DNA from 4 places in the Leisingera sp. NJS201 genome. Region 2 is predicted to be linked to each of the others. Evidence: riboswitches for the same ligand, from Rfam matches in the RefSeq annotation. Region 2 holds a riboswitch; each other region holds the start of a gene.
What was found. Region 2 has a riboswitch for cobalamin ahead of ETW23_RS16790 (hypothetical protein). Riboswitches for the same ligand answer to the same signal wherever they lie in the genome.
Positions count from the first base shown of each region.

Region 1: another riboswitch for cobalamin. It lies ahead of ETW23_RS14050 (ABC transporter substrate-binding protein); the one in region 2 lies ahead of ETW23_RS16790 (hypothetical protein).
Region 3: another riboswitch for cobalamin. It lies ahead of ETW23_RS18480 (DUF4198 domain-containing protein); the one in region 2 lies ahead of ETW23_RS16790 (hypothetical protein).
Region 4: another riboswitch for cobalamin. It lies ahead of ETW23_RS05105 (DUF1636 domain-containing protein); the one in region 2 lies ahead of ETW23_RS16790 (hypothetical protein).

Region 1 is NZ_CP038234.1:2,843,882-2,849,582, forward strand. It holds gene ETW23_RS14040 (ABC transporter ATP-binding protein) at 150-911, opposite strand; gene ETW23_RS14045 (iron ABC transporter permease) at 908-1,957, opposite strand; gene ETW23_RS14050 (ABC transporter substrate-binding protein) at 1,954-2,964, opposite strand; cobalamin riboswitch at 3,106-3,299, opposite strand; gene ETW23_RS14055 (DeoR/GlpR family DNA-binding transcription regulator) at 3,503-4,282, opposite strand; gene ETW23_RS14060 (ABC transporter substrate-binding protein) at 4,466-5,437, shown strand; gene ETW23_RS14065 (glycine betaine/L-proline ABC transporter ATP-binding protein) at 5,540-5,701, shown strand, end outside.
Region 2 is NZ_CP038234.1:3,430,795-3,436,495, forward strand. It holds gene nudC (NAD(+) diphosphatase) at 1-905, shown strand, start outside; gene ETW23_RS16775 (SRPBCC family protein) at 963-1,430, shown strand; gene ETW23_RS26830 (hypothetical protein) at 1,454-1,951, opposite strand; gene ETW23_RS26835 (hypothetical protein) at 1,951-2,331, opposite strand; gene ETW23_RS16785 (TetR/AcrR family transcriptional regulator) at 2,416-3,006, shown strand; cobalamin riboswitch at 3,025-3,247, shown strand; gene ETW23_RS16790 (hypothetical protein) at 3,357-3,761, shown strand; gene ETW23_RS16795 (protein-tyrosine phosphatase family protein) at 3,841-4,371, opposite strand; partial or broken gene ETW23_RS16800 (IS3 family transposase) at 4,457-5,648, opposite strand.
Region 3 is NZ_CP038234.1:3,735,631-3,741,331, reverse strand. It holds one part of gene ETW23_RS18500 (IS3 family transposase) at 1-676, shown strand, start outside; gene ETW23_RS26875 (hypothetical protein) at 594-980, opposite strand; gene ETW23_RS18490 (LysR substrate-binding domain-containing protein) at 883-1,446, opposite strand; partial or broken gene ETW23_RS26225 (hypothetical protein) at 1,646-1,985, shown strand; cobalamin riboswitch at 2,211-2,426, shown strand; gene ETW23_RS18480 (DUF4198 domain-containing protein) at 2,567-3,352, shown strand; gene cbiM (cobalt transporter CbiM) at 3,363-3,980, shown strand; gene ETW23_RS18470 (cobalt ABC transporter permease) at 3,977-4,570, shown strand; gene ETW23_RS26870 (energy-coupling factor transporter transmembrane protein EcfT) at 4,567-4,938, shown strand; gene ETW23_RS26865 (energy-coupling factor transporter transmembrane protein EcfT) at 4,869-5,354, shown strand; gene ETW23_RS18460 (energy-coupling factor ABC transporter ATP-binding protein) at 5,341-5,701, shown strand, end outside.
Region 4 is NZ_CP038234.1:1,056,306-1,062,006, forward strand. It holds partial or broken gene cobN (cobaltochelatase subunit CobN) at 1-1,094, opposite strand, end outside; gene cobW (cobalamin biosynthesis protein CobW) at 1,238-2,272, opposite strand; gene ETW23_RS05105 (DUF1636 domain-containing protein) at 2,275-2,685, opposite strand; cobalamin riboswitch at 2,781-2,984, opposite strand; gene cobO (cob(I)yrinic acid a,c-diamide adenosyltransferase) at 3,035-3,670, shown strand; gene glpD (glycerol-3-phosphate dehydrogenase) at 3,776-5,353, opposite strand; gene ETW23_RS05120 (DeoR/GlpR family DNA-binding transcription regulator) at 5,346-5,701, opposite strand, start outside.

The DNA of each region.
Region 1 (5,701 bases), 590 kb from region 2:
CAGCTTTTCTGCCTCAATGTTTCGCGCGCGAAACATCCGGTCAGCAGTGCTGACCGGTCCGCCGCGCGGCAGCGCGGCGCCGGGCCCAACGGGTGCGACGTCTCCGTCAGGAGATCCGGCAACGGGCGGGAGTGCGGCATCGCAGCCGCTCACGCCAGATGAAAGGACAGGAACGGTTCTGCCCCGTCTGCGTCACGGATCCAGCGGGCCTTGATCCCGAAAATTTCCGATACCGTATCCGGGTTCAATGCTTTCTGCGGTGTGCCCAGCGCCACCAGGCGTCCGCCCGACAGCACCGCCACCCGGTCGCACATCAGCGCCTGATTCAGATCGTGCAGTGCCACGACGGTGGTCACCTTCAGGTTCCGGATGCAATTCAGGATCGACAGCTGGTGATGAATATCCAAGTGGTTTGTCGGCTCGTCCAGCAGCAGCAGCCCGGGCCGCTGCGCAAGTGCGCGGGCGATGTGCAGCCGCTGCCGTTCGCCGCCGGACAATGTGGCCCATTCGCGGCTGGAAAACCCCTCCATTTCCACCGTCTTCAGCGCGTTTTCAACATGCAGGCTGTCTTCGCCGCTCCAGGGTCTCAACGCTGACAGCCAGGGCGTCCGCCCCAGTTCCACCACCGAACGTGCGGTAATGCGCTCGGCGGTATCAGACTGCTGCTCAACAATCGCGGTCCGCTGGGCGACCTCTCTGCGCGTCAGCTGCGCCAAGGGTTTTTCCGCCAGCAGAACCTCGCCATGCGACGGGCGTGCCAACCCCGCCAGCAGCCGCATCAGCGTGGACTTCCCGGACCCGTTCGGACCGACCAGCGCCAGGGTCTCTCCCGGCTGAACCATCAATGAGACATCAGACAGCAGCAGCTTGCCGCGGATGGCGTAAGACAGGCTGCGGGCTTCGATCTTCATCGCGCCCCCCTGTTCCCGCGTACCAGGATCACCGCAAAGGACGGCGCCCCGATCAGGGCAGTGACAACGCCAATGGGCAGCACCTGGCCAGGGATTATGATGCGCGACACAATGTCGGCGCCAATCAGGAACACCGCGCCGGTCAGCGCCGCGGCCGGCATCAGCCTGCGATGCCCTGGACCGACCAGGAACCGTGCCGCATGGGGAATGACCAAGCCGACAAAGCCGATGGAGCCAACGATGGATACCATCACCGCTGTGGTCAGCGCGGTGGCAAAGATCAGGATAACTTGCACCCGCCGCACCGGAATACCCAGCGAGGCCGCTGAATCGGTGCCAAAGGTAAAGGCATCCAGCGCCCGCGCATGGAACCGGCAGACGACCCAGCCCGCCAGCGCCAGCGGCACTGCCAGCCACACATCCGGCCAGCGCACCCCGCCCATATTGCCCATCAGCCAGAACATGATACCGCGGGCCTGATCGGCGTTGGCGGATTTGGCGATGATAAAAGCAGTCAGCGCGTTGAACAGCTGCGAGCCTGCAATGCCCGCCAGCACGATCTGCGCTGCCGCAGCGCGGCTGCCGCCTGCTCCGGCGGCCCGGGCCAGAACGGCAACAAAGCCAAAGGCCAGCAGCGCGCCGTTAAAAGCGCCGAATGACAACGACAGCGCACCGCCGCCAAGTCCGGCGATGGTGACAGCAACCGCCCCGGTTGAAGCACCGGCCGAGATACCAAGGATATAGGGATCTGCCAGCGCATTGCGCAGCAGGGCCTGCAGCACCACGCCCGCCACCGCCAGCGCCGCCCCGCAGGCCCCCGCCACCAGCGCGCGCGGCAGCCGGTAACTCCAGACAATGCCTTGATCTATCGGATCAACCGGCAGCCCTGCCCCGGCCAGCTTATTGGCCAGAACAGACAGGACAAGGTCAGGCGCAAGCGCGGTTTCCCCGATCATTGCGCCTGCCAGAACCGCTGCAACCAGCACCGGCAAGGCCAGGCACGCGCCCTTGACGCCCTGCCATGTGATTGCAGCGGCTGCACTCACTGGCTGGTGCCGATCACGCTGAGTTCAGCAGCCAGATCCTCCAGCGCCGGAATGGCACGGATGGTGGCATCCATCGCCTGGGCGTCCATCACAACGATGCGGTTGTTCTTGACTGCGTCCATCTGGCTGGCGACCGGATCATTGCGCAGGAAATCCAGCTTTTTCTCGAAGTCATCCGCGGCAAAGCGGCGGCGGTCCATGCGGGCAATCACAATCACCGTCGGATTGGCCTTGGCGATGGTCTCCCAGCCGACCGTCGGCCATTCCTCGTCGGTCTCAATAACATTGCGCAGGCCCAGTTGCTGCATCATGTAGCCCGGCGCGCCCTTCTCGCCTGCCACAAACGGATCGCTTTCCATTTCCGGCGAGGAGAACCAGAACACGGCGGTGGCATCTTCCAGTGCGACCTTCTGCGCCTTGGCAACAGCTGCCGCCTCGCGGGCCTTATATTCGGCGACCAGCTCGGCGCCCTTATCGGCTTCGCCAAAGATCGCCGCCAGTTCCTCGATCCCCTGATACAAGCTGCCGGTGGTGAACATCTGCGTGCGGGTGCCGTCGCCGCCGGTGGTGTTGTCCTTGCCGACGCAATCGGCGGGCATCACATAAGTCGGGATGCCCAGATCATGAAACTGCTCGCGCTTGGCAACAACACCTTCGGGGCCGACGTGCCATTCGTACTGCGCCGCCACCAGGCCGGGGCGTTTGGCCACGACGCTTTCAAAGCTCGGATCGTTGTCGGCCAGACGGTCGATCTTGGCATTCAGGTCTGCGTATTCGGGCAGCACGTCGTTGAACCAGACTGAGGTGCCCAGCACCTTATCGCCCAGCCCCAGCGCGTAAAGCACTTCGGTCGCCGCCTGGCCAACCGTCACCGAAGACGCTGCCGGCGCCTTGAATGTGACCGACTGGCCGCAGTTTTCAATGGTCAGCGGAAAGGTTTCGCTGGCCGCCGCAGCCTGTGCGGCAGCGATGAAGGAAAGGCCGATCAGGCCGGAACGCAAAAACATGATATTCGATCTCCATGTGTCAATGACCGGAGAACGGGTGAAAGGGCATTGACCGGTAAGGCTGAGGGTCTGCCCCCCGCTTGCGGCACCGGAAAACGGCGGCGCATCTTACCGGCAACCTCCCCGGACAACCCCGCCCGGTGTCTTTCGGTTTTCACCGGCAGGTCTCCTGACTGGCGGGTCAATGACTGTGCCGTCTTCCCGGACCATTTTGGCCCAGTGACGTCATGGCACAGCTCTCGCCGCCTACAGTTGCGGGGGCAGTTCCGTTTGGCGCCGGCAGGCACCGCGGATTCCCTCTTAGCCCTTTCGGGACCGGTAAAGCGCGGGTAGCCCATCCCTTTCGCTGCGGCAAGAAAAAGTTACTTTGCAGCAGAAATTCTGCGAACCGGGCACAGCAGGCAGCCTATGGAGGACGGTTTCCCAAGCCACGGCCAGATGGAAATTTCCAGCACAAGCTGCTCCAGGGATGGGACACCCATCGGCCGCAGCCGCAAAAGCGTGGCTGCAAACTGTCCTGAACCATACCGCAGCCCCGTTACTCGACCACGATCAGATCGGTATCCATCGCCTTGAGCATGTCCTTGACGGCCTGCGGCGGCTGCGCGTCCGTATAGAAGACTTCGAATTTGGTATCCTTGCCGACCGACACCGGCGCGCGCTTGTTGAACTTGTCATGATCGGCCACAACAATCCGGACCTGCGCATTGGCCGCCGCGACACGGGCCAGATTTGCCTCTTCGAGATCATGCAGCATGAAGCCCTGTTCGGCATTGATCGCCCCGGCCGAAAAGATGGCAAACTGCACGTTCAGCCGCCGCACCAGATCCAGCGCCTCGGCCCCGAAGGCACCGCCGTCATGCGGGCGCAGCTCGCCGCCCGCCAGAAACACCCGGTTGTTATTGCGCGAGGCAAGCGCATGGGCCACCAGCACGGAATTGGTCACCACAAAGAGGTTTGACCGCTGCCGCAGCTCCTGCGCCACATAAGCGGTGGTGGAACCGACGTCCAAAAAGACCGAATCCCCGTCGCTGATGGTCTTGGCCACCTCGATGGCCAGACGCTGCTTTTCTGAGGCGTGGGTATCCATCCGGTTTTGCAGCGGCAGCTCGTTCACATCCTCAATCAGATGCACCCCGCCATGCACCTTGCGGACCGCTTGGGCATCCTCCAGCGTGCGGATGTTTCGCCGGATGGTTTCATTCGACACGCCCAGCCTGCCGGCCAGATAGCTGACCCGGCAGGACCCCCCCGCCTGCTGCAGCGCCCGCAGGATTTCCTCTTCACGCTGGTTGGTGGTCTTGCGGCTTTTGGTCATTGGGCCTCCTGTTGCGTTGCTACGTCAGAAAGCCACAAAAAACAACACATGCGCCTTTGATACGGCGTTGACAGCCTCAAATCGCTCAGTTTTTGAGGTTAATGTGGCTTATTGTGGTTTTTTATTGACTGACAGACACAACCGCCGCACCATCACAGCAGGCGACGCCAAGAATCGCACAAAATGCCACATATCAGGGAAGTCCTTATGCTGAGAAACTTCAACGCTTTGGGAGCCGTGGCGCTGACAGCCGCCGTTTCCGCTTCATCCGCCTGGGCCGCCGAGTCCTCCGACCCCATCAAACTGACCCTGCACGACTGGTCCGGCCAGTTGATCAACACCAAGATCATGGGCAGCATCCTGCAGGAGGCAGGGTATAACGTCGAATATGTCCAAGCGGACTATATCGCGCAGTTTGCCGGGCTGAAGACCGGCGATCTGCATCTGGCGATGGAAATCTGGGAAACCACCGGGCGCGAGGCGCTGGACGACGCAACCGCCTCGGGCAAAGTGGTCAATGCCGGCGAAACCGGGCTGATGGCGATCGAGGAATGGTGGTACCCCGCCTATATGAAAGACCGCTGTCCCGGCCTGCCCGACTGGCAGGCGCTGAAGGACTGCGCCGAGGAATTCGCAACGGCGGAAACCTCTCCCTACGGTCGCTATGTCGGCGGCCCGGTCACCTGGGGCGGTTTTGACGAAGAACGCGTCGAGGCGCTGGAACTGGAATTTGAAGTGGTCCACGCGGGCACCGATGCGGCGCTGTTTGCCGAACTGGAATCCGCCTATCAGCGCCAGGACCCGATTGTCCTGTGGGTATATGTGCCGCATTGGGCACCGGCCAAATACGACGGTGAATTCGTGGAATTCCCGCCCTATTCCGCGGAATGCTACGCCGATCCTGCGGCGGGGGTGAACCCGGATCTGGCCTATGACTGCGGCAAGCCGCGCGGCCCGATCTGGAAAGCCGCCTGGGCCGGGCTGCCGGAGAAATGGCCGGGCGCCTATGAGATCGTGCAGTCCTACCAGATTACCAACGAAGAGATGAGCGCCATGGTCGGCAAGGCAGACCTGGACGGCGTTGATATCGATACAGTGGTGTCGGATTGGATGGCCGCAAACAAGGACCGCTGGTCCGGCTGGGTCGGCAACTGATCTCACTCCCCGGGGCTGCTGCACGCTTTCAGGCGGCCCCTGCCTTTTCCCCTGCCCCGTCAATCAGCCCGGCCGCATTCCGCGGACCGGTTCAGGAACCGCATTGATGCCCCCAAGACCAAACTTTCCTGCCGAAATATCTGGAAGCTTTACGGCGCCAATGCCGAGGCGTTTTTGAACGGCAACCCGTCCCCCAGCGGCGGGGAGATCCGCAAGGCGGGTATTATCGGCGCTGTTCGCGATGCCCGCATCGACATTGCCGAA
Region 2 (5,701 bases):
TGGAAGCGGCCTGGAACAGCGCGGAGGCGCAGGTGCTGCTGATGTGGCGCGGCAAGCCGCTGACCCGGCGCGAAAGGGATGCGGATCTGCCCTGCGGGCTGGGCTGGACCGATCCGGCGCATCCGCTGGCCGCTGACTGCAAGGATGCCGCATTGTTTCTTGGCCTGGCACCTGGCGGCGCGCCGTGTTTTGCCTGCGATATCAGCGGCTGGCAGCCCGAAGGCCTGGATCAGGAGGCGCTCAGCGGTTTTGCCGATGCCAGCGAGCAGCAGCACCCTGATCTGCCCGCGTCCCATGCCTTTGCCGAGCTGCGCCGGGTGATGACCTGCCTCACACCGCTGGAGGCGGAACTGGCCGCCACCGCCAAGGCGCTGCTGGCCTGGCACCGCAGCCACCGGTTTTGCGCAGCTTGCGGCGCGCCCAGCGATTTGGCGCAGGCCGGCTGGCAGCGCATCTGCCCCGCCTGCAAGGCGCCGCATTTCCCGCGCACCGACCCGGTGGTGATCATGCTGATCACCCATGGCGATGCTGTGCTGATGGGCCGTTCGCCCGGCTGGCCCGAGGGGATGTATTCGCTGCTCGCAGGATTTGTCGAACCGGGTGAGACGCTGGAAGCAGCCGTGCGCCGCGAAACATTTGAAGAAACCGGCGTGCAGGTCGGGCCGGTCAGCTACCTGTCCAGCCAGCCTTGGGCCTTTCCGATGTCGCTGATGTTCGGCTGCGCGGGCGAGGCGCTGAGCACGGACATCACCATCGACCCGGCTGAGATCGAAGACGCGCTGTGGGTCAGCCGCCAGGAGATGATGACGGTCTTTGCCGGCGAACACCCGGCTCTAAAGCCGTCACGTCAGGGAGCAATTGCGCATTTTCTGCTCCGAAACTGGCTTGCGGACACGCTGGACTAAAGCGCATATTGCAAAAAACAGCGCGGCAGCACGGCGGCGCAACTGAAGCAGGCGAGCATGGAATTTCAAAGCAAAGAAGATATCGAAGCCCCGATTGCCGACGTCTTTGGCGCGATCTCCGATTTCAGCCTGCTGGAGCGCTCGGCCCTGCGGCGCGGCATCGACGTAGAGCGGACTGGCGATACCGCGCATCCTGAAAACGGCCTGGCCTGGGATATCGGCTTTCGGTTTCGCGGCAAACAGCGCGACATCCGGCTGACACTGGCGTGTTATACCCCGGTCACCGGGCTGGCGCTGACCGGCAGCGGCAGCGGCCTGGACGGCCAACTGGAGATCGAGCTGCTGGCGCTGTCGCCGCGGCGGACCCGGATGTCGGTGCAATTGAAACTGGCGCCCACCACCCTGACCGGCCGGCTGCTGGTTCAATCGCTGAAACTGGCCCGCAGCAACCTCACCCGCCGGTTCAAGCTGCGGCTGGCCGACTATGCCCGGATCACCGAAGAACGGCTGAACCGCTCCGCCTGACTCCAAGGTTTGGGGGAGCCGTGCTATTGCGGCGGCAGCAGCCGCGGCCACAGGGCGGCATTGGCGCGGGCAAAGGCGCCCAGATGGCCGATCTTCTGCACGCCCGCCTCCTGCGGCACCAGCACCGTCCGGCACTGCGGCACATCGCCAAAGACGTCCCCCAGCCGCCAAACGGCCGCAGGCGGCACAACGTCGTCATCCGCCATCGCATACAGATCCACCGGCACGCCGGCGTCTGCCCACTTGGGCCGCGGCAAGGCCGAGCCGGTTTCCGGCAGGTAGCTGCCCGGCGTGGTGCACCAGCGCCGCCACTGCCAGTACACCCCGGCAGGCAAATCGGCCCCGAACCCCACCGCGCGCCCGGGCAGATACCCCAAGGCACGGACCAATGGCGGCACATGGCCAAACCAGAAAGCCAGCGCCAGCGCGCGGTAGGGCCAGGGATGATCGTGGTGATGCACCAAGCCGCCCGCAACCACGATCATGCGGGCGACGTCCTTCAGGCCATCCTGCAGGGGCATCAGCATTGCCCCAGCGAATGGCCGATCACCCACAACGGCACGCCCGCATAGTGCCGTTGCAGTTCGGCCCGGGCAGCCGGCTGATCTTCCAGCGCCCATTGAGCCATTGTCGCATCGGAACGGCGCGGATGGCCCCGCGAGGAGTCTCCGAAATCCCGGTAGTCATAGGTCAGGCAGGCCACCTGCTGCTCTGCTGCCAGCCAGCGTGCGAAATGCCGGTAATAGCGCTGCGGCACCCCGGTTGCGCCATTCAGCACCACTGCTGCCCGCGCCTGCCCCGCCGGGTGGTACAGCCGCCCAGCCAGCAAGTGGGTGCCGGATGCAAACTGCAGTTCTTCTTCGCGGATAACCGCCGTATGTCCTGCGCTTTTGTCCAGCATGGCAACCTCCTGAGTCGATTGGCCTAGACCGATTGGTCTAATCCATCTCTGGACCAATCGGTCCAATGCTGTCAAGCTGCCGCCATGAATGACGTGACGACAGCCAAGGCGGGCGGGACCAGCCCGCCCCCGACCCGCGAGCGGCTGATCCGCGCCGCTGCCGGCCTGTTCCGCAACAAGGGCTACAGCGGCACCGGGCTGGCGGAATTGCTGGCAGAGGCGGGGGCGCCCAAGGGCTCGCTCTACCACCATTTCCCCAGTGGCAAATCCGACCTGGCCCTGGCCGCGGCGGACTGGGCGTCAGGGCAGATGCTGCTGCTGATCGAGGCGTCTTTCACCCCGGCGCCCACCTTCCGGGAGGGGGCCAAGACGGTTTGCTACAAACTGGCGAAACTGTTTGACAAGCAAGGAAAATGGAGCGGCTGCCCGGTCTCTGCCACCCTGTTCGAAGGGCCGGAGAACGAGGCGTTCCACCAGCACGCCGCGCATCTGTTCGAGGGCTGGATTACTGAAACCACCCGCCACGCCCGCCGCCTGGGCCTGCCCGAACCTGAGGCCCGCGCGGCGGCGGAGAATTTCTATATCCTGCTGCAGGGCGGCTGGCAGCTGGCACGGGTGCGGCGGGACTCGGACGTGATCCGCGGGCTGTATTTGCAGATGCAGAAAAACGATTGACGACTCAGGCGTCCTGCCGCTACCGCTTGTGGCGATGGTTCCCGAGCCACAGAATCTTGTGTCCGGGATGAAAAGGGAACACGGTACGGCCCGCGCAAGCTGGCCAAGTCCGAGACTGCCCCCGCAACTGTAAGCGGCGAGCGACCCCGATAGAGCCACTGGCCCTCAATACGAGGCCGGGAAGGATCGGGAAAGCGACGACCCGCAAGTCAGGAGACCTGCCATCGGACGTGTAACTCGAACCCGGGCGGGGTGTCCGGACAGGGTCTGATGGCTGCGGCGGCTGTGATCCGTCTTTCATCCGGTCTCTTGTCCCCCAAACCCCCGTGCCACGCGCGGAGGGCGCAGATATGATGTGGACCGACAAGACGCATTTCTATGCGGCAACAGATTGCAAGTATTTGGGGCGCCCCTGCCCCGCGGCAGAGCGGATGATCGCCAAACTGGCCGAAGCGATGACCAAGGCCAAGCCGCTGACCCAGGAGGATTTTGAGATCACCGGCACCACCGCACTGGACGGCTGCCCGCGCAACTGCCCGGCGCAGTTTGCCGCCAGCCATGACCGGATCCGGCTGTATTGCGGCGTCGGTGAAGAGGCGCCGCGCGAGGGGCTGGACCGCTTTGCCGATGCCATCCTCAGCCGCGACGGTACCGGTTTTGCCGCGTCCAAGCTGGACACCCGCCCCTGCGCGCTGATGGAGGCGCTGCCGAAAACCGCCGAAGCACGGCAGGCGGAACAGATGCTGGCGCTTTAACTGAATACCTGAAGAATGCTGCCCGGCTTATCGGCCGGGCGGTGCAGTATCTCTTTGCGGTGCGCCTCTGGCGGCGGCTCTACGGTGAACAGGCCCAGTGCAATTGGTCCTTGGTTTCCACCGCACAGGGCCGTATCGCCCGCAGCCGGGCCAGCGCCTGCGCCGGGGCTTCGCCGCATTCGATCATCAGCCTCAGCACCGCCATGCCGGACCGCCCGCAGCCGCCCCTGCAATGCACCAGCACCCGGCCGCCGCCGCCCAGTGCTTGCCGTGCAGACCGGCTGGCCGCCGCCCATTTCGCCGCCACAGCGGGCGGCGGCACCTGGAAATCCGGCACCGGCAGATGCAGCCAGCGGCAGGCCATGCTTTGAATATCAATCCCCAGCCGCGGCACATCTGCGGCTGCGTGCTCGGCCTCGGTGGTCATTGAGATGACCAGCCCCGGTTTCCACTGATAGATCTGGATCAGGTCATTACGGTAATCGCCTCCCGCACCGGGCAGCGGGCATAGCGCCAGAATACCGCCGCCTGCTGACAGCGCGTGGATGGTCAGGCCTGCCGGCGCCGCGCCGTCCGGCGCCGCAGGTTCCGGGATATCCTCAGTTCGCATACCGCCTCCTTAGCCGCTGCGTTCCTGCATTTCCCCCGCAGTCCCCTGAGCTACTCCCCAATTGTTGGACAGGTTCTGGCGTAATTTAAGCTACTCTCTGCTCCTGCTGATCGGGTTGGGTTTTGTGTTTTCTCAGCCAATAGACCACGGCCGGGGGTTTGCCGCCAAGGGCGGAATGTGGGCGTTTTCGGTTGTAGAACTCGATCCACTTTCCGACGCCGACCTTCGCCTCTGATCCGGTCTCCCAAGCATGCAAGTAGACGCATTCGTATTTCAGGCTCCGCCAAAGCCGCTCGACGAAGATGTTATCGAGGAACCGGCCTTTGCCATCCATCGAGATGCGCACACCGGATCGCCACAGCCTGTCCGTCCAGGCGAAGGACGTGAACTGGCTGCCCTGATCTGTATTCATGATCTCGGGCGGGCCGAACTTGTGGATGGCCTCGTTCAGCGCCTCGACACAGAAGTCCGCTTCCAGCGTGTTCGAGATGCGCCAGGCCAGCACCTTGCGCGTGTGCCAGTCAATGATCGCCACCAGATACAGGAACCCCTTGCGCATTGGCAGATAGGTGATGTCCGCCGCCCAGACCTGGTTCGGGCGCCCCACCCGCAGACCACGCAGCAGATAGGGGTAGGTCTTGTGCCCCTTCGCAGCCCTGCCCCCTCTCGCACATGCTTTGCATGTGCTGCCGGGCAGCGGGTGTTGGGCTTCTGGTAGATCGGCATGAGCCCCATCACCCTCATCAGCCGCCTGATCCGCTTTTCGTTCACCAAATGACCTTCATTGCGCAGATGCCAAGTCATCTGCCGCACACCGAAGAACGGCGTTTCCAGGAACTGTTCGTCGATCCGGCGCATCAGCATCAGGTTCAGAGCCGTCTCGCCTTTGGGCTGATAATAGAACGACGACCGCGAGATCGACAGCAGCTTGCACTGCTTGCTAATGGGCAGATTGGCATTGGCAGGCTCGATCATTTTCCTCCTCACTTGCCGATCCACGGTTTGAGCTTTCGTGACAAAAAATCGTTGGCAACGGCCAGCTCCCCAATCTTGGCGTGCAGCTCTTTGACCTGTTCTTCGTCAATCTCCTGGGGCTTCCTGCCGCCGCGCTTGAACACGCCGGACGCGCCCTCCAGAAGAGCCCGCTTCCAGCTGTGGATCATCGTTGGGTGAACGCCAAACTGGCTCGCCAGCTCAGCAACAGTCCGCTCGCCCTTCAGAGCCTCAAGCGCGACTTTCGCTTTGAAATCGGGCGAATGGTTCTTCCGTTTCGACATCTCTGATCTCCTCTTCGTCGAAGATCAGCAGACAGCAAATCGCAGCTTACGTC
Region 3 (5,701 bases), 300 kb from region 2:
CTATGGTCGCCCGCGCATGACAGAGGAGCTGAAAGAGATCGGTTTGGATGTCGGCCACCGCCGTGTGGGCAGGTTGATGCGCCTGAACGGCATATCTGTTGTGCGCACACGTAAACACAAGGGCACGACAGATAGTGACCACAAGTTCAACATTGCGCCAAACCTGCTGGACCGGGACTTCGCAGCCAGCCAACCCAACCAGAAATGGGCTGGCGACATCAGTTATATCTGGACGCGCGAGGGTTGGCTGTATCTTGCTGTGATCCTTGATCTGCACTCTCGGCGCGTCATTGGCTGGGCCGTGAGCAACCGCATGAAACGTGACCTGGCGATCCGTGCGTTGAACATGGCAACTGCGTTCCGGACACCGCCGAAGGGCTGCATTCACCACACGGACCGTGGATCGCAATATTGTTCTCACGACTATCAGAAGATCCTACGCCAACACGGGTTCAAGGTATCGATGAGTGGTAAGGGAAATTGCTATGACAACGCCGCTGTTGAGACGTTCTTCAAGACCATCAAAGCAGAGTTGATCTGGCGCAGGTCATGGCCAACGCGCCGAGACGCTGAAATGGCCATCTTCCAGTACATCAATGGCTTCTACAATCCGCGCCGCCGTCACTCAGCATTGGACTGGAAAAGCCCTGTCGCGTTTGAACGGAAAGTGGCTTAAACGAGCACTTGGGGCGGCACGAAAGCGGGACAGGTCCAAACCGGGCTTTGGTAAGCTGTAAGACTTTCTCGTCTCGATGCTCTGTCCCCAAGAAGTCGCTGTTACCGCATGCATCCAGGATATGGCGCCGTACCGCCGCAACCTGAGGAGCAGCCAAACGTTCAGGACGGCAAAGCAAAGTCAGTAACACAGGATCGGCAGACCAGTTAGGGATCAGGTGCGCGAGAAAATGCACCTCTGTCAGCAAGGACGGGAGCAGGGCCGTTCCTTGCCCGGCAAGGACAGCTGCAAATACAAGCTCCATCGAATTGACGCGCAGGCCGGGAGAGACAGGGTGACTTTTCTGCAAAGGCCGGGCTGGCAAAAGGCGCGCGCTGCGCGGACGGCACGGCCGCCGAAATAAACCGCTCCTTGTCTGCGAGACCGGTTCTGAAGGAAAGATTGATGGCCTCTGCCGCAAAATCCGATTTTGAATCATCGGCATGCAATTCCAGTTCGATATCCGGGTAGCGGGACCGAAGCCCGGCGAGGGCAGGTAGGATACGGCGCTTGCCTGCTCCCGCAAGTATCCCTAATTCGTCATTTTTTTCAAAGGTTTCGGATGACACGTCCGGGGCCTTATCCGTGTTCGTGCCTTTAGCACCTGCCGCCAGCCGCTGCAGCCCGGCCAGATCGCCTTCCAGGGGCAGATCCAGGCCAGCGCCCTCCACCGAAGGTGTCAGCACGATCCGCTCCACCAGCGCCCGCAGCGTCTCCTTGGCTTCTTCCATGTCGACAACCAATGTGCCTTCTTCTCGAGGTCTTCAAGAACAGTGGAATCTGCGCGGGGGTCCGACATTGGAATTATCCTCGTTTGCCGGGGTAGGGTACGCAGGGGCGCGCTAAGACAATCGGATCCGTAGTGAAATCAATATTTGGAAATTGCAAATAAAGGTCGACCGATACTCCCGGAAGATGCGCTGCGGCATGATCTGTGAGGCTAACGGGATCGAGCATCGATTGACCAAACTGAACCATCCGTGGAGCTGCGAGGATTGGTAAACAGTCCGGGGGACTTCTCCAGAGTGGCGGCCAACTTGAGCGGATGAACCGCACGCTCAATGAGGCGGCAGTGATGCGACATCTCAACGACAGCCACGATCAGTTACGAACACATCTCGGCGACCTCATGGCTGCCTGCAACTTTGCCCGCAGACTCAAAACTCTCAGCGGCCTCACGCCCTACGAATGCATCTGCAAAATCCGGACTTCAGAGCCAGATCGATTCATCATTGATCCGATCCACCAGATGCCGGGACTGAACAGCTAGCGGCGGCAAGGTGCAACGACGCACTTATATCAAGATAGCAGGTGCCAGCTGCCGGAACAGGAACGTGGCACCTGCCGGCATTCAAGAGTACCGAAAAGGGCCGATTGTTGTTCGTGATCCGCCACTCAATACTAACAGGCCAGCTCATCATGGAGCACCGCAAGGAAGTACTCATTCGGCAATTGAACAGAAGACGGGAAGCTTGACTCAGTAAAATGGTTTTGCCATTCAGCCAGTGTGACCGGTTCCGCGAGTGTTTCAATGCGCAGCGGAAGAAATAGGGAACACGGTGCGGCGTACCCATAAGGGACCAAATCCGTGACTGCCCCCGCAACTGTGAGCGGTGAGTGACGCTGAACATGCCACTGGGATCTTTCCCGGGAAGGCCAGCCGAACCAAGACCCGCGAGTCAGGAGACCTGCCGGACACAGGGCAAAGACTTCGCTAGCGGAGTGTCTGCCCTTTTCCACCGGACGCCGGGGTGCGCGTCTGGCGCGGCTGCCGTTCAGGCTTCTCCGTGCCACTCTCCCCGTTGTTCATTCCTGATTGCAGGTGCGCCTGTGTCGTCGAATGAGGACGAAATGAAACTGAATTATCTGGCTGCAGCTCTGGCCATATCCCTGCCGGTCACCGCATCGGCGCATTTCCAGCTGAACTACACTGAAAACGTGCTGATCGGGAAGCCCGGCGATGTGCCGATGGGGCTGGTGTTCTGGCACCCGCTGGAAAACGGCCATGTGATGGACATGGGCAAACCCGAAGAATTTTTTATGGTTCACAAGGGCGAAAAGGTTGATCTTTCGGACCGCTTGGAACCGGCCACATTCAAGGGCGCGGAGAACGAAGCCGCCGCCTACAGGGCGTCGGTTCCGGTCAAGCGCTCGGGCGACTATGTGGTGGTGACTGTGCCCGCGCCCTATTATGAGGAAAGCGAAGACATCTATATTCAGCAGATTTCCAAAGTCGTGCTGAACCGCAACACCCTGCCCACCGATTGGGATCAGCCGGTGGGCCTGGAAACCGAGATCCTGCCGCTGAACAAGCCCTATAACGTCATTGTCGGCTCTACCTTCTCAGGTCAGGTGCTGGCGGATGGCAAGCCGGTTCCTGGTGCCGAAATCGAGGTTGAATTCATGGCATCAGAGCCTGACCTTGCGGCCTTTTCCACAACCAACCCGACGGTTCAGCCGATGTCCGGCGGCGCCATCGTTGCGATTGCAGACCAGAATGGCGTCTTTTCCTTTGGCATTCCGAAAGCGGGCCACTGGGGCTTTGCTGCTCTCGGCTCCGGCCCGGCGACTGAGCATGACGGCAAGGAACTCAGCCAGGACGCTGTGTTGTGGATCCACGCTGAAGAGCTGAAGTGAGAATAGCACCATGCATATCGTAGACGGCGCATTGTCGAATCCGGTTGTGATCGGCGGCGCGGTTGCCGCCGTCGGCGGTATCGCCATGGGGCTGCGGAGCCTGCCGCTGGAACGTATTCCGGCGGCGGGGGTTCTTTCGGCCAGTTTCTTTGTGGCCTCCCTGATCCATGTCCCGATCGGGCCGAGTTCGGTTCACCTGATCCTGAACGGGCTTGCGGGGCTGGTTCTGGGCTGGGCGGCCTTTCCGGCCCTGTTTGTCGGCCTCTTGCTGCAGGCGGTGTTCTTTGGCTTTGGCGGGCTGACCGTGCTGGGCGTGAACGCCGTGAACATCGCCCTGCCTGCAGTTCTGGTCGGGCTGATATTCCGACCGCTGGTGGCCCGCGGCTCGCCTCTGCAGGGCGCCATCTGGGGCGGTATCGGCGGCGGCGCGGCCATTGCTGCCACAACACTTGCTGTTGCAGTCTCGCTGATGTTGTCCGGCGATGAGTTTATCCTGGCCGCGAAACTGGTGTTCTTTTCCCATATTCCGGTGGTGATCATCGAAGCGCTTTTGTCCGGTGCTGCCATTTTCCTGGCGCGGCGTGTGAAGCCCGAGCTGTTTTTCGACACAAAAGGAAGCCTTGCATGATCCGCTCCTGCATTCTGATCCTTGCACTGCTGGCGCCGCTCCCGGTGATGGCACACAATGTTATCTCAGCTGTCTTTCCGTCCGGTTCCGACATTGAAGGCGAAGTGGGCTTTTCCAACGGTGACATGGCCGCGGACCTGCTGATTGAGATCTTTGACGCGGCCGGCAGCAAGCTGGGAGAGGCCAGAACCGACGGTGACGGCTTTTTCCTGTTCACTCCGTCGGAGCCTGTGACACATATCTTCCGCGGCGATCTGGGTGCTGGCCACGTGGCCGAGATGATGATGGACGGTGCGGAAGTCGCGCAGATCATTGGGCAAAGCCCGGGCGCGGCAGCAGTTTCAGCGGCTGCTGCCCCGGACACCTCTGCAGCGCCGGCGACGGCAGGGTCCGCGGGCCTCTCCGATCAAACCCGCTCCGAACTTGCCACCATGATGCGCAATGAACTGCGCCCGCTCCGGCAGGAGCTGACAGCGTTCAAGAACAAGTCGGACTTTCAATCCGTGCTTGGCGGCATCGGCTATATCTGCGGCCTGTTCGGGCTGGGCTTCTACATTGCCGCACGCCGCAAGATCGGCAGCAGCGCATGACCTATGTTCTGACGAGCGAGGAAAAACCGCTCGGCGGTTTCGGCACCTTCCACGCCAAGGTCACAGCAATTGACCCGCGGATGCGCATCGTGATGACGGTCGCCTATGCGGTGGTGGTTGTCTCGCTCAGCAATCTTTGGGTTCTGGCGGCCGCTCTCGGCCTGTCGATGTGGTTGCTGGCCTTCTCTGGCCTGCCGCCCCGGAAAACGCTGAAACGGATGGCGATGATGGACAGTTTCATCATCTTCATGCTGGTGCTGCTGCCGTTTACAGTGCCGGGAACCCCGGCCCTGTCCATTTGGGGCTGGAGGCCAGCTGGGAAGGCCTGTGGCGTGCAACCGAGATTGCCCTTACCGCCAATGCGGTGATCCTTGCGGTTATGACACTGGTGGGTTCGATGGAGCCGGTAACCATGGGCCACGCGCTCTTTGCCCTCAAGATGCCGGAGCGGCTGGTGCATCTGATGATGTTCACCATCCGCTACATCGACGTTCTGCGCGAGGAATACCAGCGCCTGCGCACCTCGATGAAGCTGCGCGGCTTCCGACCCGGAACCAATTGGCACACCTACCGCAGCTACGGCTATCTGGTTGGCATGATGCTGGTGCGCTCCATCGAACGGTCGGAGCGCATTCTGGCGGCGATGAAATGCCGGGGGTTCTCCGGCCGCATCATCCTGCTGGAGGATTTTCGTTTCAACCGGTCCGACCTGCTGTTTGCCGCGGCGTTGTCCGCCGCACTTGCTGCCCTGATCTGGGCGGAGGCCGCCTATGCCGCTTCTTGATTTGAACAATATCCACTTTGCCTACCCAGGGCTTGATCCAGTGCTGGAAGGCGCCTCGATGCGGCTCAACGCTGGTGAACGGCTGTCGATTTCCGGGCCCAACGGCGCCGGAAAATCGACACTGCTGAAAATCATTATGGGGCTGCTTGTTCCCGCCAGCGGCACCGTCACCGCCTTTGGCAAGCCTTGCATGGCGGAAGCGGATTTTCACGAGATGCGCCGCCGCGTGGGCTTTGTGTTTCAGGACGCCGACGACCAGCTCTTCTGCCCGACCGTGGCCGAGGATGTGGCCTTTGGTCCGCTCAACCTGGGCAAATCCAAACAGGATGCCTTGGCAATTGTTGACA
Region 4 (5,701 bases), 2.0 Mb from region 2:
AGCCGCAGCCAGCCGTCGACGCGGTCAACAGCGGCTGTTACGCGGTCCGCATCGGCGCGGTGGGCAAAGCGGGAATACTGCAGGTCCGGGTCTTTCCGGCCTGGGGATTTGAAGCTGATAACGCCTGCGAAAATGCGGCCGTCGACTTCGGGCAGGACGACATGCATGGCGAGGTCAGCAGGCGACAGACCCCGGTCGGCCTCGGCCCAGTCTTTCTTGCGGGCGGTGGAGAGGGCGACCTGGAACACCGGGCAGCCGGTGGTTGAAAGCGGCGAGGCGCTGCCGTCGGTGCCTTGGGCGGAAAACGCAGTGGCGTTGACGATCGCGGCAGGGTTCAGTTCGGGGAGCCTCTCGCGCAGCCAGTCTGCGGCGGCGGGGGCCTTGAGGCTGGCGGCAAAGAGACCATAGGCAGCATAGCCGCGGGCGCGCAGATCTGCGATCAGCGCATCCACCGGGGCGGTGTCGGCGGCGGTGAGGTAGGAACGGTAGAAGCTGACCAGAACCAGCGGTTTGTCAGGTGCCGGAAGGTTGGCCAGCACGCCTTTGGCTGGGTCGTAAAAGCCATGCTGCGGCATGGATTTGAGGCCCAGAACCGGGCCGGCATAAAGCCCTGCAGCGAGGGACAGCTGGGCCAGAGCGGCCTGTGCAGCAACGGCGCCGCCAGCGTCGCACAGCGCCTGAAGGCGGCGCAGGGTGGAGACCGGCAGGGTGGACAGCTCATCCAGCCGGGCATCCTCGCGCCCGTCAGCAGGCAGGATCGCCAGGGCAATGCCCTTGCGGCGGGCGAGGTCCTGCAGGGTGGCAAGCCCGTAGGACCAATAGCTTTCGCCGCCGATCAGGCGGACCAGGATGCCCTTGGCGCCCTCCAGCGTCTGTTCTGCATAGACGTCAACCGAGAGCGGGTGTTTGAGCGCGACCAGATTGGCGACGCGCAAGGAGGGCAGCGCGCCGTCCGCGCGGTGCCATCCCGCCGCAAAAGCGCCCAGATCGCTGTCGGAGAAGGACAGCACCACAAGATCGCCGGGCGTCTGCCCGAGGTCCTGCGGGGTATCGGTCTCGTCAAGGCCGTGGCTTTCGCGGAAGACAACATGCATGGGTCAGGCCCTTTCGGAAAGAAGAGCAGAGGGCAGTGCCCGGCCTCGGGAAGAAGCGAAGCGCCCTCCCGTGGGGGAGGTCGGGCGCTGCCCGGCGTTGCCGCCGGGCGAAACCTTTAAAGTTTCGCCTTGGGGCATCAGCTTCAGGCCCCCAGCTCGGCGCGGATGGCCTGTTCGTCGATATCGTCATGCTCGGCGATGACCACCAGAGCGGTCTTGCGCGGCTGCGCGCCCCATGGCTGATCGTATTGGGCGCGCAGGCGCTCGCCCACGGCCTGAACCAGCATCCGCATCGGTTTTCCTTCCACCGCGACATAGCCTTTGACGCGCAGGATGTTGCGCTCGCGGGCGAGTTTCACGATGGCATTCTGCAGCGCTTCGGGGTCGGAGACTTCGCCCATTTCGACAACGATGCTTTCAAAATCGTCATGCTCGTGGTCGTGGTGGCCGTCGTGGTGGCTGGGGCGGGCGTCCAGATCGTCTTCGGCAGCAGCACCCAGACCCAGGATGATGCGCGGGTCGATGACGCCTTCGCTCATCGGCAGGATCGGCAGCTTGCGCGGGGCTTCGGCTTCGATCACCGCGCGGGCCTTCTCGACGCCTGCGTCGCCGGCCAGATCGGCCTTGGACAACAGCACGATGTCAGCGCAGGAGATCTGGTCCTCGAACACTTCGGACAGCGGCGTTTCGTGGTCGATGCTGTCATCCGCCTCGCGCTGGGCCTGAACGGCGTCCAGATCAGGGGCGAACTGGCCTTTGGCAACCGCCTCGGCGTCCGCCAGGGCAATCACCCCGTCGACAGTGATGCGGGAGCGGATCGCGGGCCAGTCAAACGCCTTCAACAGCGGTTTCGGCAGGGCCAGGCCAGAGGTCTCGATCACGATATGGTCGGGTTTTTCGGGCAGGGCCATCAGCTGTTCGATGGTGGGGATGAAGTCATCGGCCACGGTGCAGCAGATGCAGCCGTTGGCCAGTTCCATGATGTTTTCCGCCGGGCAGTTGTCATCGGCGCAGGATTTCAGGATGTCGCCGTCCACGCCGGCAGTGCCGAATTCGTTCACCACCACGGCCAGGCGCTTACCCTGCGGGTTCTGCATCAGGTGGCGGATCAGCGTGGTTTTACCTGCGCCCAGAAAACCGGTGATGACGGTGACGGGGATCTTGTTGAGATCGCTCATGATTACTCCTCGGAGAAGAACTTGGCCGGCGGGATGCGGGCAACGGATTGTTTGCGGAAGGTCTGCGGGCGCTGGCGCCACGGCACGACTCCATCAGCGGTGCCGGCATAAGCCGCAGCACCTTCCAGAATTTCGGGGACATGCTGGTCCGGGTCGAGGTCGCCGTAGACATAAGTCCAGCGTTCTTCGCCGCCGATCAGCGCAACAGCGCAGCCGCGCTTGCACGACGACAGGCATTCGACGCCACGCAGACGGACGCCTTCGGGCATTCCGGCTTCTTCCAAGGCTGCATGCAGGATGGCGCCGGGGCGTGCTGCCTCGGGGTCGGCGCCCTCGCGGCGGCAGGTGAGGCAAACGGTCAGGGTGACCGGTCCCGGGGTGCTGGCAGATTGGCCTGCCATGTCGTCAGCCATTGGCGCGTCTCCTGTCGCGGCAGGGCGTGCGGGATGGCCGAAAAGGGGCCAGTCGTGCGAGCCCCTTACCCGGTCGCAGAACACCCCGTCTGCCCGTTGATCTCTCCTTCGCTGGCAGGTCTCCCGGCTTGCGGATGCCAAGGCGTGCGCCTTGCCGGCCATCCTGCCTTCCCGGGGATCACCCAGTGGCATGGCGGCCTCATCCGGTCACGGTCGCGGGGGCGGCTGTGCTTCGGCCCGAAAGCCTTCACATTCCCTCTTCGCCTGTTTTCACAGGAACCAGCTGAACCCCCTTGCGCTATCGTGCCCTTCTTTGTCAAGACATGGGTCAAACAGCTGGAGAGCCCCAATGAGCGAAAAGTCTGAAACCGGCATCTCAGAAGAAGAAGCCGCCCGTCATACGTCCAAGATGGCCAAGAAAAAGGCCGCGCGCGACCGGATGATGAAGACCAAGGAGGGCGAAAAGGGCCTGATTATCGTCCACACCGGGCCGGGCAAGGGCAAATCCTCCTCCGGGTTCGGGATGATCATGCGCTGCATCGCGCATGGGATGCCGTCAGCCGTGGTGCAGTTCATCAAGGGCGCCTGGCAGACCGGCGAGCGGACATTGATCGAGGAGAATTTCAGCGATCGGTGCCAGTTCTACGCAATGGGCGAAGGCTTTACCTGGGAGACCCAGGACAAGGCCCGCGACATTGCCGCCGCGCAGAAGGGCTGGGAAAAGGCCAAGGAGATGATCCTGGATGAGCGCAACACCATGGTGCTGCTGGACGAGATCAACATTGCGCTGCGCTATGACTATCTGGACCTCGAAGAAGTGCTGGAGTTCCTGGTGGAGCAGAAGCCGCCGATGACCCATGTAGTGCTGACCGGGCGCAACGCCAAGGAAGAGCTGATCGAGATTGCCGATCTGGTGACCGAGATGGGGCAGGTCAAACACCCGTTCCGCGCCGGTGTGAAGGCGCAGAAGGGCGTGGAGTTTTAAGACGCTTTCAGAATGTCCCGCCCGGCCGATAGGCCGGGCCGCGCCAACCCGCCCCCACGGGGCGGCGCGATTGCGCCTCCCCTCGGGTTGGCCCGTCCCTTAGCTCTAAGCCGCCAGCCTGGCGGCTTTCTTGCTGATATAGGCATCCACTGCCGCGCGCTGCGCCTCGTCCAGCCGCAGGCCCAGCTTGGTGCGCCGCCACAGGTAGTCGTCGCCTGACCGCACCCATTCGCGGGCTATCGCCCAGTTGAGTTCCTGCGCGGTGATGGTTGCGCCAAAATCCCGCCCCAGATCACCGGCGGATTTGACGTCCCCTAGCACGTCCCAGGCTTCGGTGCCGTAAGCACGGATCATCCGGGCGGTCCAATAGGGCGTCAGGAACGGATAATCTGCCGCCAGTTTGGTTTGCAGTTTTTCCACATCCGCCACCGCAAAATCACCGCCGGGCAGGGCCACGCCTGCGGTCCAGTCAGACGGCACATGCGGGAACACCTCGCCGATTTTCGCCAGCGCGGCCTCGGCCAGCTTGCGGTAGGTGGTGATCTTGCCGCCAAAGACATTCAGCAGCGGCGCCTGCGCGCGGTCTAGCGTCAGCACATATTCGCGGGTGGCCGCAGTGGCCGAGCTGGCGCCGTCGTCATAGAGCGGGCGCACGCCGGAGTAGGTCCAGACGATGTCTTCGCGGCTGAGCGGCTGTTCGAAGTATTGCGATGCGAAATCAACCAGATAGTCCTGCTCGGCCTCGGTGCAGTGCGGTTTGGTTTCCGGATCGGGATGGTCGGCGTCCGTTGTGCCGATCAGGGTGAAATCCGTCTCGTATGGAATCGCAAAGATGATCCGCCCGTCGGTGCCCTGGAAGAAGTAGCAGCGGCCATGGTCGAACAATTTCGGCACCACGATATGGCTGCCGCGCACCAGGCGGACGTTTTCGCGGCTGTTCTGGCCCAGCTTCTGGTGCAGCACGTCGGCTACCCACGGCCCGCCGGCGTTGACCAGTATTTTTGCGCGGTGCTGCTGCTCGGCGCCGGTGGCGTGATCCTTGGTGCGGATCACCCAATGGTCTGCAAGGCGTTCGGCTGAAACTACCTCGGTCCGGGTCAGGATTTCGGCACCGCGGGCCTGCGCATCGCGGGCGTTCAGTACCACCAGGCGGGCGTCTTCGATCCAGCAGTCGGAGTATTCGAACGCGGTCTGAAACTTGTCCTTCAGCGGCCTGCCTGCGGGGTCGTGCGACAGGTCCAGTTTCGCGGTGCCGGGCAGGATGCCGCGTTTGCCCAAGGAGTCATACAGAAACAGCCCCAGCCGGATCAGCCATGCGGGGCGGCGACCCTTCATCCAGGGCATGAAGGTCGTCAGCAGCTTGGACGTCGGTGTTTCGCTGTCAAACCGCATGTCCTTGTGGAACGGCAGAACAAACCGCATCGGCCAGGAGATATGCGGCATCGCCTTCAGCAGTACTTCGCGCTCGATCAGCGCCTCACGCACCAGGCGGAATTCAAAGTATTCCAGATAGCGCAAACCGCCGTGGAACAGTTTGGTCGAGGCCGAGGAGGTGGCGGAGGCAAGGTCGTTCATTTCGGCCAATGTAACCGACAGGCCGCGGCCGGCGGCGTCGCGGGCGATGCCGCAGCCGTTGATGCCGCCGCCGATGATGAAAAGGTCCGTAACAGGCGTGTCAGTCATTTTCGTTGCTTTCGTTTTGTCCTGCGGTCAGGATCCGGGTGCCGGCGGCCTGCGCGGCCTCGGCAAATTCTGCGGGAACCGGGCGGTCGGTTATGACGATATCCAGATCGGAGACATCGCAAATACGCACCGGGGCGGAGCGGGCGAACTTGCTGCCGTCGCAGACCAGCACCTTTTGCCGGGCGTTCTTGAGGATGGCGCGGGCGACCGAAACCTCTCGGGCGTCATGGTCCATCACGGCGCCGTCGGGATCCAGTGCCGAGGCGCCGATGACGGCGAAATCGACCTTGTAGCGGGACAGGAATTCAACCGCATCCTCGCCCACAATAGCGCCGTCGTTTTGCCGCA